Regions from separate parts of the Neorhizobium sp. USDA 3394 genome, predicted to be linked through region 3. Evidence: riboswitches for the same ligand, from Rfam matches in the RefSeq annotation. Region 3 holds a riboswitch; each other region holds the start of a gene.
What was found. Region 3 has a riboswitch for thiamine pyrophosphate ahead of ACZ9EJ_RS05420 (ABC transporter permease). Riboswitches for the same ligand answer to the same signal wherever they lie in the genome.
Positions count from the first base shown of each region.

Region 1: another riboswitch for thiamine pyrophosphate. It lies ahead of thiB (thiamine ABC transporter substrate binding subunit); the one in region 3 lies ahead of ACZ9EJ_RS05420 (ABC transporter permease).
Region 2: another riboswitch for thiamine pyrophosphate. It lies ahead of thiM (hydroxyethylthiazole kinase); the one in region 3 lies ahead of ACZ9EJ_RS05420 (ABC transporter permease).
Region 4: another riboswitch for thiamine pyrophosphate. It lies ahead of thiC (phosphomethylpyrimidine synthase ThiC); the one in region 3 lies ahead of ACZ9EJ_RS05420 (ABC transporter permease).

Region 1 is NZ_JBWCDU010000001.1:4,118,123-4,121,326, reverse strand. It holds gene ACZ9EJ_RS20165 (ABC-F family ATP-binding cassette domain-containing protein) at 1-741, shown strand, start outside; gene ACZ9EJ_RS20160 (response regulator) at 901-1,350, shown strand; TPP riboswitch at 1,432-1,539, shown strand; gene thiB (thiamine ABC transporter substrate binding subunit) at 1,579-2,589, shown strand; gene thiP (thiamine/thiamine pyrophosphate ABC transporter permease ThiP) at 2,594-3,204, shown strand, end outside.
Region 2 is NZ_JBWCDU010000002.1:1,802,389-1,805,592, reverse strand. It holds gene thiD (bifunctional hydroxymethylpyrimidine kinase/phosphomethylpyrimidine kinase) at 1-317, opposite strand, end outside; gene thiE (thiamine phosphate synthase) at 314-952, opposite strand; gene thiM (hydroxyethylthiazole kinase) at 949-1,749, opposite strand; TPP riboswitch at 1,800-1,895, opposite strand; gene ACZ9EJ_RS30090 (heavy metal translocating P-type ATPase) at 2,010-3,204, shown strand, end outside.
Region 3 is NZ_JBWCDU010000001.1:1,141,891-1,145,094, forward strand. It holds gene ACZ9EJ_RS05415 (ABC transporter permease subunit) at 1-1,567, shown strand, start outside; TPP riboswitch at 1,631-1,734, shown strand; gene ACZ9EJ_RS05420 (ABC transporter permease) at 1,870-2,652, shown strand; gene ACZ9EJ_RS05425 (ABC transporter substrate-binding protein) at 2,649-3,204, shown strand, end outside.
Region 4 is NZ_JBWCDU010000001.1:3,947,987-3,951,190, reverse strand. It holds gene thiC (phosphomethylpyrimidine synthase ThiC) at 1-1,729, opposite strand, end outside; TPP riboswitch at 1,829-1,961, opposite strand; gene ACZ9EJ_RS19475 (acyl carrier protein) at 2,141-2,392, shown strand; gene ACZ9EJ_RS19470 (acyl-CoA dehydrogenase family protein) at 2,394-3,204, shown strand, end outside.

The DNA of each region.
Region 1 (3,204 bases), 3.0 Mb from region 3:
ACGCTGTCCCATTATCTGACGGACGGCCGCGGCGAGACGCTGCTGGTCAACGGCGAGCAGCGGCATGTCGCAGGCTACATGAAGGACTTCCTGTTCCAGCCGGAACAGATCAGGACACCGATCAAGAACCTGTCCGGCGGCGAGCGCGCGAGGCTGATGCTCGCCCGCATCATGGCCCGGCCTTCCAATCTGCTCATCCTCGACGAACCGACCAACGACCTCGACATCGAGACTCTGGACCTGCTGCAGGAAATCGTCGCCGGCTACACCGGCACCGTCATCCTCGTCAGCCACGACCGCGACTTCCTCGACCGCACCGTGACCTCGACCATTGCCCCCGCCAATCCGGACGCACCGGATGGCCGCTGGATCGAATATGCCGGCGGATACTCGGATATGCTGGCGCAGCGGAAAGGCGCGCAGGAAGAACGGCGCCGTGCGGAAAAGGCCGACAAGGCAAGGACCGAATCTTCGGCACCCACCGCTGACGTCCAGAAGGGCAAAGGCAAACTTTCCTACAAGCAGAAATTCGCGCTTGAAAACCTGCCGAAGGAAATGGCGAAAGCCGAGGCCGAGATCGCCGCCCGCGAGAAGAAGATGGCCGATCCCAACCTCTTCACCAAGGATCCCGCCGCCTTCAACAAGCTGGCCGCTGAGATGGAAAAGCTTCGCCAAAACATCAGCAAAATGGAAGAAGAATGGCTCGAGCTCGAAATGCTACGTGAGGAAATCGAGGGCTGATTTTAGATTTGTTAAGCTTAACAATTAGTTAGCTATAAAAATATTTGTCGCGGACCGGAACATATGATGTCCCGAGACGTTCTGGGTATGAATAGTGGTCGAAATGTCCCGGAGACGGATCGGCCTGCCGGGAACCGATCAACCGAATGGGGACATCCAATGCTGACAAATGTTACGCGTCGTCGGCTGGCCACTGAGGCGATGAATCAGAGAGTTATGATTGTCGAAGACGAGTTTCTGATCGCGCTCGATGTGGCTGAGACGATCGAAGCCATGGGCCTCAAAGTCGCGGGTTTTGCCAATGCCCGCAAACACGCCCTCGCACTCGCCGCCTATGCCGATATCGCCCTGGTCGATGTCAATCTTTCGGACGGGCGAACCGGTCCTGAGATCGGCCGCGAGCTTGCCGAGCAATACGGCATTACCGTCGTATTCATGACGGGTAATCCGGACGACGTGAAAGCCGGCGTCAAAGGCTCGCTCGGCGTCCTGACGAAACCGGTCATGCCCGATGTCGTCGAGAAGACGATCGACTACGCCGTTGCCAACCGGCTCGGCGGCATGGCGATCGTGCCGCGTGAACTGAAAGTTTTTCCGCAGAACCACTGAGCATGTTGCTCCCGTAGAATTCGCCTTGAGCCGGTCGCAGACCGCCTCTTGCCAGCTATCTCCCTCGCCGCTAAATCTGATCCTGCTCTAACGGGGTGCCGCGCGTTTTCGTGCGGCTGAGAGGCCTTTGGCCAACCCGCGGAACCTGATCCGGTTAACACCGGCGGAGGGATTAGACGGCTCTTCATCAGCGCCTATTCCCCTTTGTCACCAAAACGAGGAACGCTGATGCGCAGCATCATTCTTTCGATATTCGCGGCCACGGCCGCCTTTTCCCTGTCCGCGCCCGCCGAAGCGCAGGAAAAGACGCTGACCGTCTATACCTATGAGAGCTTCATCTCCGATTGGGGTCCAGGACCTAAGGTCAAGGAGACCTTCGAAAAGACCTGCGCCTGCAAGCTCAACTTCGTCGGCGTCGCCGATGGCGTGGCGCTTCTCACCCGCCTGAAGCTGGAGGGTCCCGGCACCGACGCCGATATCGCGCTGGGCCTCGATACCAACCTGATCTCCGAGGCGAAGGCGACCGGCCTGTTCGAGCCGCATGGGCTCGACGCCTCCGGGGCCAAGGTGCCGGGCAATTACAGCGACGACACGTTCATTCCCTACGATTACGGCCATTTCGCCGTCGTCTACGACAGCCAGGCAATGAAGAGCCCTCCGAAAAGCCTCAAGGAACTGGTGGAGGGCGATCCGGCACAGAAGATCGCCATCGAGGACCCGCGCACGTCGACGCCCGGCCTCGGCCTGCTGCTCTGGGTGAAATCGATCTATGGCGACCAGGCACCGGAGGCCTGGGCCAAGCTCCGGAAACGCGTGCTGACCGTCACGCCAGGCTGGTCGGAGGCCTATGGCCTGTTCACCAAGGGCGAAGTGCCGATGGTGTTTTCCTACACGACCTCGCCGGCCTATCACATGGTCGAGGAGAAGACGGACCGCTACCAGGCCGCCTCCTTTTCCGAAGGACATTACATCCAGATCGAGGTCGCCGGCATGCTGAGGGGGGCGAAGGACAAGGATCTGGCGAAACAGTTCCTGAAATTCATGGTGTCGCCCGCATTCCAGGACGTCATCCCGACCACCAACTGGATGATGCCGGCCGCCAAGACCTCCCAGCCGCTCCCCGACGCTTTCAACAAGCTGGTGCAGCCGACCAAGACTTTCCTGATGGGGTCGGACCAGGTGGCCAAGAACCGGCAGGCGTGGATCGACGAATGGCTGACCGCCATGAGCATGAACTGATCCCATGCTGACGCGAGCCGAGCGGAGACGCGGGATAGGCTGGGGGCTGCTGAGCCTTGTCGGAATCGCCTTCTTCGTCGGCATCGCAGTCGCCGCCCTTCTCTCCTGGGACGCCGGTGACACCCAGAGCCGGCTGTTCACCGCCTATACCTGGCGAATCCTGCGCTTCACCCTGCTGCAGGCGGTTCTTTCGACGCTGCTGTCGGTCATCTTCGCGCTTCCCGTTGCTCTCGCGCTTGCACGCCGCCCAAGCTTTCCGGGCCGAGTATGGGTCATCCGGCTGATGGCATTGCCGATGGGCCTGCCGATGCTGATCGGTGCGCTCGGCCTGATCGGCATCTGGGGACGGCAGGGAGTAATGAACAGCCTGCTATTGAAACTTGGACTCGAACAGCCGATCAGCATTTACGGCCTTTCCGGCATATTGCTGGCCCATGTGTTCTTCAACCTGCCGCTCGCCGCAAGGCTGCTGCTCGCGGCACTGGAACGGTTGCCGGCGGAATATTGGCTCCTCTCCTCCAGCCTCGGAATGAAACCGTTTTCCGTCTTCCGTTTCATCGAATGGCCCGCGGCGCGGCGCGTCATTCCCGGCATCGCCGGCCTGATCTTCATGCT
Region 2 (3,204 bases), on a different contig from region 3:
TCGAGCACGATCGGCACGGTATCGCGGTAGGGACGGAGTGCCTCGGCAACCGCTTCGGCGATCTCGGCATTGGCAATCATGCCGATTTTCACGGCATCGACCCGCACGTCGAGAAAGATCGCGCGGATCTGGTTTGCGACGAAGGCTGCGGGCACTGCATGCACGCCGCTGACCCCTTGGGTATTCTGGGCGGTCAGCGCCGTCAGCGCCGCCATGCCATAGGTGCCGCGCGCCGCGAAGGTTTTCAGGTCCGCCTGGATGCCGGCGCCGCCGGAAGGGTCCGAACCGGCTATCGACAGGACATTCTTGATGCTCACGTGCGTGCCCTTTCGATTTCCGCGGCGATCCTGCGGGCTGCGGCCCGCGGATCGGGCTGGCCGCAGATGGCGGAGACGACCGCGATGCCCTTTGCGCCGGCGGCGAGTGCAGGTCCGGCATGTTCCGCCTTGACGCCACCGATCGCGACCGCCGGAACCGGCGCCATGGCCGCGATGCGCGCAAGCCCGTCGAAACCGATCGGCTGCTTGTGGTCAGGCTTGGTGCTTGTCGCAAAGACGGGACCGATGCCCACATAATCAACGATCGACGGATCCACCCGCCGCGCCAGGTTCTCGGTCTCGACCGAGAGGCCGAGGATCATGCCATGGCCGACGCGCTGCCGCGCCATCACGGCGACCATATCGCTCTGGCCGACATGCAGGCCTTCGGCGCCGATCGCGATCGCCGCTTCCACGTCGTCGTTGATGATCAGCGGCACGCCGGTGCCTGCCAGAACCGCCTTCAGCGCACGGCCGGTTTCGATCATCTGCGCTGTGTCCGCCTGCTTGTCGCGGAGCTGGACGATGGTCGCGCCGCCGGCGACCGCCAGCCTTGCCGTCTCGACCATGCCGATCTCCCGGCAGAGATCCGGATCGAGGACGAGATAGACGGAAAGATCGAAGGTCTTTTTCATGCGGAAACGATCCTTGCCTTGGCATCGAGTGTCTCGCCGGTCAGCGCCGCGAGACGGTCGAGGAAGATCGGCGAGAAGAAGCCGGGCCCGGAGGCGGTGAAGGCCGCTTCCTCTCCCGCGACCGCGAACATCGCGAGTGCTGCGGCCGTCGCCTCGAAAGGATTGTCCGTGCTGGCCGCAAAGGCACCCACAAGGCAGGTAAGCGAGCAGCCGAGCGCGGTGACCCGCGGCATCAGGGCCGAACCACCGAGGATGCGGGCCGAACGCCGACTGTCGGTGACGAAATCCACCTCGCCGGTAACGGCCACCACGCAGCCCTGCCGCCGGGCGATGGCGATGGCGGAGCCTTCGGCCGCCGCGACGCTGTCGCCGCTGTCGACGCCATGGCCGCTCGACTGGCTGCCGGCCAGCGCGATGATTTCCGATGCATTGCCGCGGATGACGGTAGGTCGCAGTTCCATGAGCTCGGCAAGTGCGGCGCGGCGATAGGCGGTGGCATAATGGGCGACGGGATCGAGCACCCAGGGTTTGCCAGCTTCGGTGGCGGCTTCGGCCGCGGCCTTCATGCCGGCCAGGAAATCCGGCGACAGGGTGCCGATATTGATCGTCAGGGCCGAGGCGATGCGGGCGAATTCGCCGGCTTCTTCCTTCGTGTGCACCATGGCGGGGGAGGCGCCGGCCGCAAGCATCACGTTGGCGGCGATGTTCATGGCCACGAAATTGGTGATGTTCTGGACGAGCGGATTTTTCGCGCGCATCGCGGTCAGCAGCTGGCCGGGGGTCTCGCTAAGGGGCATTGTCGTGTGCATGTCTGCCTCGTTCGGCGGGGCAGGCGCGGGGCGCGGTTGTCAGCGCCCGGACGACTCCCTCCGCCAGCATGATCTGGTTCAGGTTCTAAGGGTGCTTCTCAGCCCGGCTCTGCCGGACGCCCCTGTCTTCACCATGGCTTACAGCAAAGATAATGCGCTTCGCCAGTGATTTTTTCTGATTTTGGGCCTTGCAGCTCTAGTCGCTAGAGGTTGTAGAGACGAGGCTCGGTCCAAACGGGAAAGAGACGATGAGCGCGACGACACAGGCACGATACAAGGTTGGCGGCATGGATTGCGCCAGCTGCGCGACGAAGATCGACACCGCGGTGCGCCGCATGCCGGGCGTCGAGGACGTGTCCGTTTCGGTGGCTTCGGGCACGATGACGGTGAGGCATGACGGGACCGGTGATCTTGTCGCCATCGAGAAGAAGGTCGTGGGGTTGGGTTATTCGCTCAGGGCTTTGGGAAGGGGCAAACTCCCGATCACCCCCATTGAGGGGGAGATCCGCGGGACGCACGACCACGACCACCATCATCACGCCCATGATGGCGCGCACGATCATTCCCCTCACGACCACGGCTCTACCGAAATTGAAGGCCTGCACGGCCACGATCACGGTCCGATGGAGGGACCGTGGTGGAAATCGGCCAAGGGCCGATTGACGATCCTGGTCGGTGTTGCGTTGGCCGTGGCTTACGGGATCGGCCACCTGCTGCCGGCCTATGACGCTTACATTTTCACGGCCGCGATGCTGATCGGCCTCGTGCCGATTGCCCGTCGCGCCGTCATGGCCGCATTTGCCGGCACGCCGTTTTCCATCGAGATGCTGATGACGATCGCCGCCGTCGGTGCTGTTGTCATCGATGCGTCGGAAGAGGCGGCGGCCGTGGTTTTCCTGTTCCTGATCGGCGAACTGCTGGAAGGGGTGGCAGCCGGCAAGGCGCGGCAGAGCATCCAGAGCCTGACGGCGCTGGTGCCGAAGAACGCGCTGCTCGAAGAGAACGGCCGGGCCCGTGAAGTGCCGGCCGAGAGCCTTGCCGTCGGCGCGATCATCCTCGTGCGTCCCGGCGACCGCATTTCAGCGGACGGCATCATCATTGCCGGCGAAAGTGCAATCGACGAAGCGCCGGTGACGGGGGAAAGTACGCCGGTTGCCAAGGGTATCGGCGATACGGTGTTTGCCGGCACGATCAACGGCGATGCGGCCTTGCGGGTCCGCGTGACGGCCGCCGCCGAGGACAATACCATTGCCCGCGTGGTGCGGCTGGTCGAGGAGGCGCAGGAGAGCAAGGCCCCGACCGAACGCTTCATCGACCGGTTCTCCCGCTATTACACGCCGGGTGTCGTCGCCGTTGCGGCTTTGGTCGCCATCCTGCCACCGCTTGTCGGCGGCGAGTCCTGGAGCGAGTGGGTCTATAAGGGCCTGGCGATACTCTTGATCG
Region 3 (3,204 bases):
CCCGCTGTTCCTGGCGCCGTCGATCGCCCAGTTCCGGGACATCGTCTCCGACAGTTTCTATTTCGGCGTCGTTTCCGAAACCATCCTGCTCGGCCTCGGCGTTACGGTGATCACCGCGCTTCTCGGTTATCCGCTCGCCCACTGGCTGGCGCGGATGCCGGTAAAATACCGCGCGGCCGCGTTCGCCGTCATCCTCATTCCGCTGCTCACCAATGTCGTGGTGCGCTCGCTCGGCATCATCCTGCTGCTTGCGCCGGAAGGGCTGATCAATTCGGTCACCGGCCTCGTAGGCATTCCGCCTGCGAGATACATGCTGTTCACCCATGGCGCGGTCGCGGTCGCGCTGGCGCAGGTGTTTCTGCCGTTCATGGTGCTGGCGCTTTACGACAACCTGCAGAACACTTCGCCGCGCGTGCATGAGGCGGCCCAGAGCCTTGGCGCGTCTCCGGCGGTCCGGTTCCTCACGGTGGACCTGCCGCTTTCGCTGCCGGGCCTGCGGTCCGGCGCCATCATCGTTTTCCTGATGGCGACCACGGCCTATGTGTCCGCTTCGCTGCTCGGCGGCAAGAAGGTCTGGACCACAGGTATGCTGGTGTTGCAGGAGGCGATCAAGAACCTCAACGCACCGCTTGCCGCAGCACTTGCGATCATCATGACGGTGACCGGTCTCGCGTTTGCGGCGCTCTGCGCCTATCTCCTCAACCGCCTCATGCCGTGGCTGAAGGGCAAGCCCAGCAATCCATGGAGCATTCCGCGCTGGATCGTGCCGGTCATCGACATTCTCGGGCCGCTCGTTTCGAAACTGCTGCTCGCCACCTCGCTGCTGCTCCTGCTGCTGCCGCTGGTGCTGGTCTGCATCCAGAGTTTCAACGACGTGCCGCAGGCGACCGCGTCCGGTTTCCGCGGCTTCACGCTGAAATGGTACGAAGCGGTGTTCTTTGCGGGGACCTATGCGGATGCCTTCTGGGTGTCGGTGCAGCTTGCCGTCACCTCGATGCTGGTGGCGCTTGCGCTCTCGCTACCGGCGGCGTTTGCGCTCGCCCGTTATCCGTTCAAGGGCCGCTCGGCGCTTCTGACCTTCTGGCTGCTGCCGATGTCGCTGCCGCATGTGGCGATCGGCGTCGGCATGCTGCGGCTGCTGCAGATCTACCTGATCATTCCACCCTTTTTCGGCCTCGTGGCAATCCACGTGATCGTCATCCTTCCCTTCGCCATCACGCTTCTGACCACCTCGGTCATGGGGCTCGACCGGGCGCAGGAAGAGGCGGCGGCGAGCCTCGGGGCAAGCCCTGCGCGGCGGTTCTTCCTGATCATCATGCCGGGTCTGGCGCCGGGACTGTTTGCTGCCGGCATCGTCGGTTTCCTCCTGAGCTTCGGCGAGGTGACGGTGACGAGCTTCCTCACCACCGCCCGCCTGACGACGCTGCCGGTCCGCATCTATTCGGAATCGACCTTCAGCCTGGAGCCGACGGCGCATGCCATCTCGGCCGTGCTGATCGTCTTCACGGTCATTGCGCTGGTGCTGGTGGGCCGGGTGGTCCGTCTCGACAGGCTCTACGCACGCTGAATTGGAAACGATGGCGGGCCGGCCGGACCGCTTGACAGGCATACTGAAAACCGACAGTTATCGTCCCATTCCGAGGGGAGCATCTTGACGATGCTGAGATGGCGCTGAGCCGGACCCTTGAACCTGATCCGGGTCATGCCGGCGTAGGAACGGAAATAGGCGTCATCCGACGATTTTTCTCTTCTCCGCTTCACCTGGATCTCCGTGATTGAGCTGATCTGGAGATCGACCGATGACATTCATTCTTTCCGTTGTCCCAAAAGGATATCCAGCCGTCGCGTCTGGATTCGACGCGTAGCATCATGCGCGCCTCCCACGCGGTCATCGGCCTCGTCTTGCTTGTCGCCCTCTGGCAAGCGGGCGTCTGGCTGTTTGCTCCGCCTCGCTATATTCTGCCGTCTCCCATTGCCGTCGCGTCCGCCTTTCTGCGGCAGCCCGGCTTCCTGCTGCAGAACAGTCTCGTCACGCTGACGGAAATCGTCTTCGGGCTGGTGATCGGTGCTGGTCTCGGGATCGCCACCGCCTTCGGTGTCGCAGCGCTGCCGCGGCTCGGCCGTCTGGTCTGGCCGATGGTGCTGATCCTGCAGGCCTTTCCCGTCTTCGTGCTGGCGCCGATACTGGTTCTGTGGCTCGGTTTCGGCCTCGCCTCGAAGGTGGCGATGACGACGATCATCATCTTCTTTCCGGTCGCCTCCGCCTTTGCCGACGGTCTTCGCCGCACCGATCAGGAAATCCTCGATGCCGTTTCGCTGGAGGGCGCCTCGCACTGGCAGACGCTGGTGTCGATGCGCGTGCCGCTGGCGATCCCGAGCCTCGTCTCGGGCCTCAGGGTCGCAGCCCCGCTGGCGCCGCTCGGTGCCGTCGTCGGCGAATGGGTCGGTGCGTCGGGTGGCCTCGGTTTCGTGATGGTCCAGGCCAATGCGCGCATGCAGACCGATACGGTGTTCGCGGCCATGACCATACTCGCCATCCTCACCCTCATTTTGCGGCTTCTCATCGACCGGCTGACGGCCGGTCTCGCCCCCTGGGCCAGCGAAGCCGATCCTTCATCCCAATCTGCATCAAGGAGTTCCGTTCGATCATGATCCGTATCCTCACCGCCTCCGTCATCGCGCTCGCCAGCTTGGCCGCGCCCACGCAGGCGGCCGACAAGCTGAGCGTGCTGCTCGAATGGTTCGTCAATCCGGATCACGCGCCGATGGTCATCGCCCAGCAGCGCGGCCTGTTTTCCGATGCGAACCTCGATGTTGAGCTGATTCCGCCGTCCGACCCTTCTGCGGTGCCGCGCCTGGTCTCCGCAAGCCAGGCGGATATCGGCATCCACTACCAGCCCAATCTCTATCTCGACCATGAGGCGGGCCTGCCGCTGGTGCGGTTCGGCACGCTGGTCGAGACACCCTTGAACACCGTGACGGTGCTGGCGGACGGTCCGATCAAGAGCCTCAAGGACCTGAAGGGCAAGAAGGTCGGCTTCTCCGTCACCGGTTTCGAGGATGCCATGCTGAAGCGCATGCTGGCCTCGGAAGGCCTGTCCAACAACGATGTCGAGCTGATCAACGTCAACTTCTCGCTGTCGCCGTCGCTGATCGGCGGCAAGGTCGATGCGACGCTCGGCGGGTTCCGCAACTTCGAGCTGA
Region 4 (3,204 bases), 2.8 Mb from region 3:
CGGCGCGGATGTCATGCGAAATCCGCATCGAGCAGAATTTCGGGCCGCACATGGAGCAGAAATGCGCCACCTTGTGCGCCTCCTTGGGCAGCGTCTCGTCATGCATCGAACGCGCCGTTTCCGGATCGAGCGAGAGGTTGAACTGGTCCTCCCAGCGGAACTCGAAACGGGCGCGCGACAGCGCGTCGTCGCGCACCTGCGCCGCCGGGTGGCCCTTGGCGAGATCGGCGGCATGCGCCGCGATCTTGTAGGTGATGACGCCCACCTTGACGTCGTTGCGGTCCGGCAGGCCGAGATGTTCCTTGGGCGTGACGTAGCAGAGCATGGCGGTGCCGAACCAGCCGATCATGGCTGCCCCGATGCCCGACGTGATGTGGTCGTAGCCCGGCGCGATATCGGTGGTCAGCGGCCCGAGCGTATAGAACGGCGCCTCGCCGCAGACGGCGAGCTGCTTGTCCATGTTCGCCTTGATCTTGTGCATCGGCACATGGCCGGGGCCTTCGATCATCACCTGGCAATCCTTCGCCCAGGCGATCTTCGTCAGCTCGCCGAGGGTCTCCAGTTCAGCGAACTGCGCCGCATCGTTGGCATCGGCGATCGAACCGGGGCGAAGGCCGTCGCCGAGCGAGAACGACACGTCGTAGGCCCGGGCGATGTCGCAGATTTCCTCGAAATGCTCGTAGAGAAAACTCTCCTTGTGGTGATGCAGACACCACTTGGCCATGATCGAGCCGCCGCGGGAGACTATGCCGGTGACGCGGTTGACGGTGAGCGGGATATAGGCGAGCCGCACGCCCGCATGGATGGTGAAATAGTCGACACCCTGCTCGGCCTGCTCGATCAGCGTGTCGCGATAGACCTCCCAGGTCAGGTCCTCGGCAATGCCGTTCACCTTTTCGAGCGCCTGGTAGAGCGGCACGGTGCCGATCGGCACCGGCGAATTGCGGATGATCCATTCGCGGATATTGTGGATGTTGCGGCCGGTCGACAGGTCCATGACCGTATCGGCGCCCCAGCGGATCGCCCAGACCATCTTCTCGACTTCCTCGGCCATCGACGAGGTGACGGCCGAATTGCCGATATTGGCATTGATCTTCACCAGGAAGTTCCGGCCGATGATCATCGGTTCGGATTCGGGATGGTTGATGTTGGCGGGAATGATCGCCCGGCCTTCCGCGACTTCGCGCCGAACGAACTCGGGTGTCACGAAGTCCGGCACATGGGCGCCGAAACTTTCGCCGTCGCGGATGAGCGGCTCGCTGGCCGCCTGCCGGCCGAGATTCTCGCGGATGGCGACGAATTCCATCTCCGGCGTGACGATGCCGGCCCGCGCATAGGCGAGCTGGGTGACGGCCCTGCCCACCTTCGCCTTGAAAGGCTGGTTGCGGACCGGGAATTCCGGCGTCAGGTGGCTCCCGGACACGAAGCCGTTATCCTCCGGCCTGACGATGCGGCCCTCATAGGCCTCGACATCGCGGCGGGCGGCAATCCAGTTTTCACGCAGGCGCGGCAGGCCCGCGTCGATGCTGATCGCGGCACCTTCCACCGTGTAGGGACCGGAAGAATCGTAGACGGTGACCGGCGGTTCGCCGGAGGTCGGATGCAATGCGATCTGACGCATCGGCACGCGGATGTCCGGATGGATCGTTCCTGCTTTCAGGACTTTCATGGAAGCGGGAAGCGGGCCGGTGGTGACGACCGGGGTAAGCTTGGTGGTTGCGATATTCATGGCTCAAGGCTCCAAGGTTTGACGTTTGGAGACCCAGTTCCAGTGTTGGAATGATGGAAAAACACCCCGGAATCCGAAGGACGGTTTCCCATCCTCGCTGCCGCAGCGCCCGCACCGTCCCTACGCCAGTATGAACTGGATCAGGTTCAACGGGTCACTGCGCCTCGGCCGGCCAAAGCCGGTCCGACCAGCAGTATCTCAGCCCCTTGGCGGGACCCCCCTGGTGAATGGCGCCATCAGAAACCCGCGGGCCGTTGATGTCAAGCCGGGCCATGCCGATGGTAATCGATCGGATTTTACGGAATCCCGCATCCCTAACTTCACGACGTTTATTACCGGAATCTTATGCTTTCCTGCGTAGTAAAGTCTCCAGCGATGAACGCAGAATTCGAACGATCCGGAGACGTCGAGATGAACGAGACCATTCGCGAATTGCTCACACGGGTAGGCGGCCTTCCGGTCGCTGTGACCGAGCTGGAAGACGGCGCCGATCTTTATGCGGCCGGCCTCTCCTCCTTTGCGTCCGTGCAACTGATGCTGGGCCTGGAAGAGGCCTTCGACATCGAGTTTCCCGACAGCCTTTTGAACCGCAAGTCCTTCGCCAGCATAGCGGCGATCGAGCAGACGGTTTCGCATATCCTGAAAGCGCGCGAGGCCGCTTGAGATGAGCCTCCCTGCCTTTGCCGCCGACATGAGCCTGAGCGCCCGCGCTCACCGCGTGGCAACCGTAGCGGCCGAATTTGCCGACCGTGTCGACCATGACGGCCGCTTCCCCCGCGAGGCCGTCGATGCCATGAGGGCCGAGCGCCTGATCGGTATCCAGATCCCGGCCGCGTTCGGCGGCGAGGGCGCTTCGATCACCGAGATCGCCGAGGTCTGCTCCATCCTGGGACAGGCCTGCGCCGCGAGCGCCATGGTTTTCGCCATGCACCAGATCAAGGTTTCGAGCCTCGTCGAGCACGGTGGCGACAGCGAATGGCACAGGGACTTCATGCGCGAGCTTGCCGGCCGCCAGCTTCTCGTCGCCTCCGCGACGACCGAGGGCGGCATCGGCGGCAATATGCGCAACTCCATCTGCGCGATCGAGGTCGAGGGCGACACCTGCCGCCTGACGAAGGACGCGACGGTGATTTCCTACGGCGCCCATGCCGATGCGATCATGGTCACCTCGCGCTCCAACGAGAAGGCCGCACCGACCGACCAGGTCATGACCGTCTTCAAGCAAGGCCAGTATAGCCTGCAGAAGACCGTCGACTGGGATACGCTCGGCATGCGCGGCACCTGCTCCGACGGTTTCCTCTTCAGGGGTGAAGCGCCGTCCGTCCAGATCTTCCCAAAGCCGTTCGCCGAGATCGCGGCGCAGTCGATGCTCGCCACCTCGCATCTCCTCTGGAGCGCGGTCTGGTACGGGATCGCCGCCGATGCGGTACTGCGCGCCCAGGCCTTCGTGCGCGCCGCCGCCCGCAAGGCGGGCG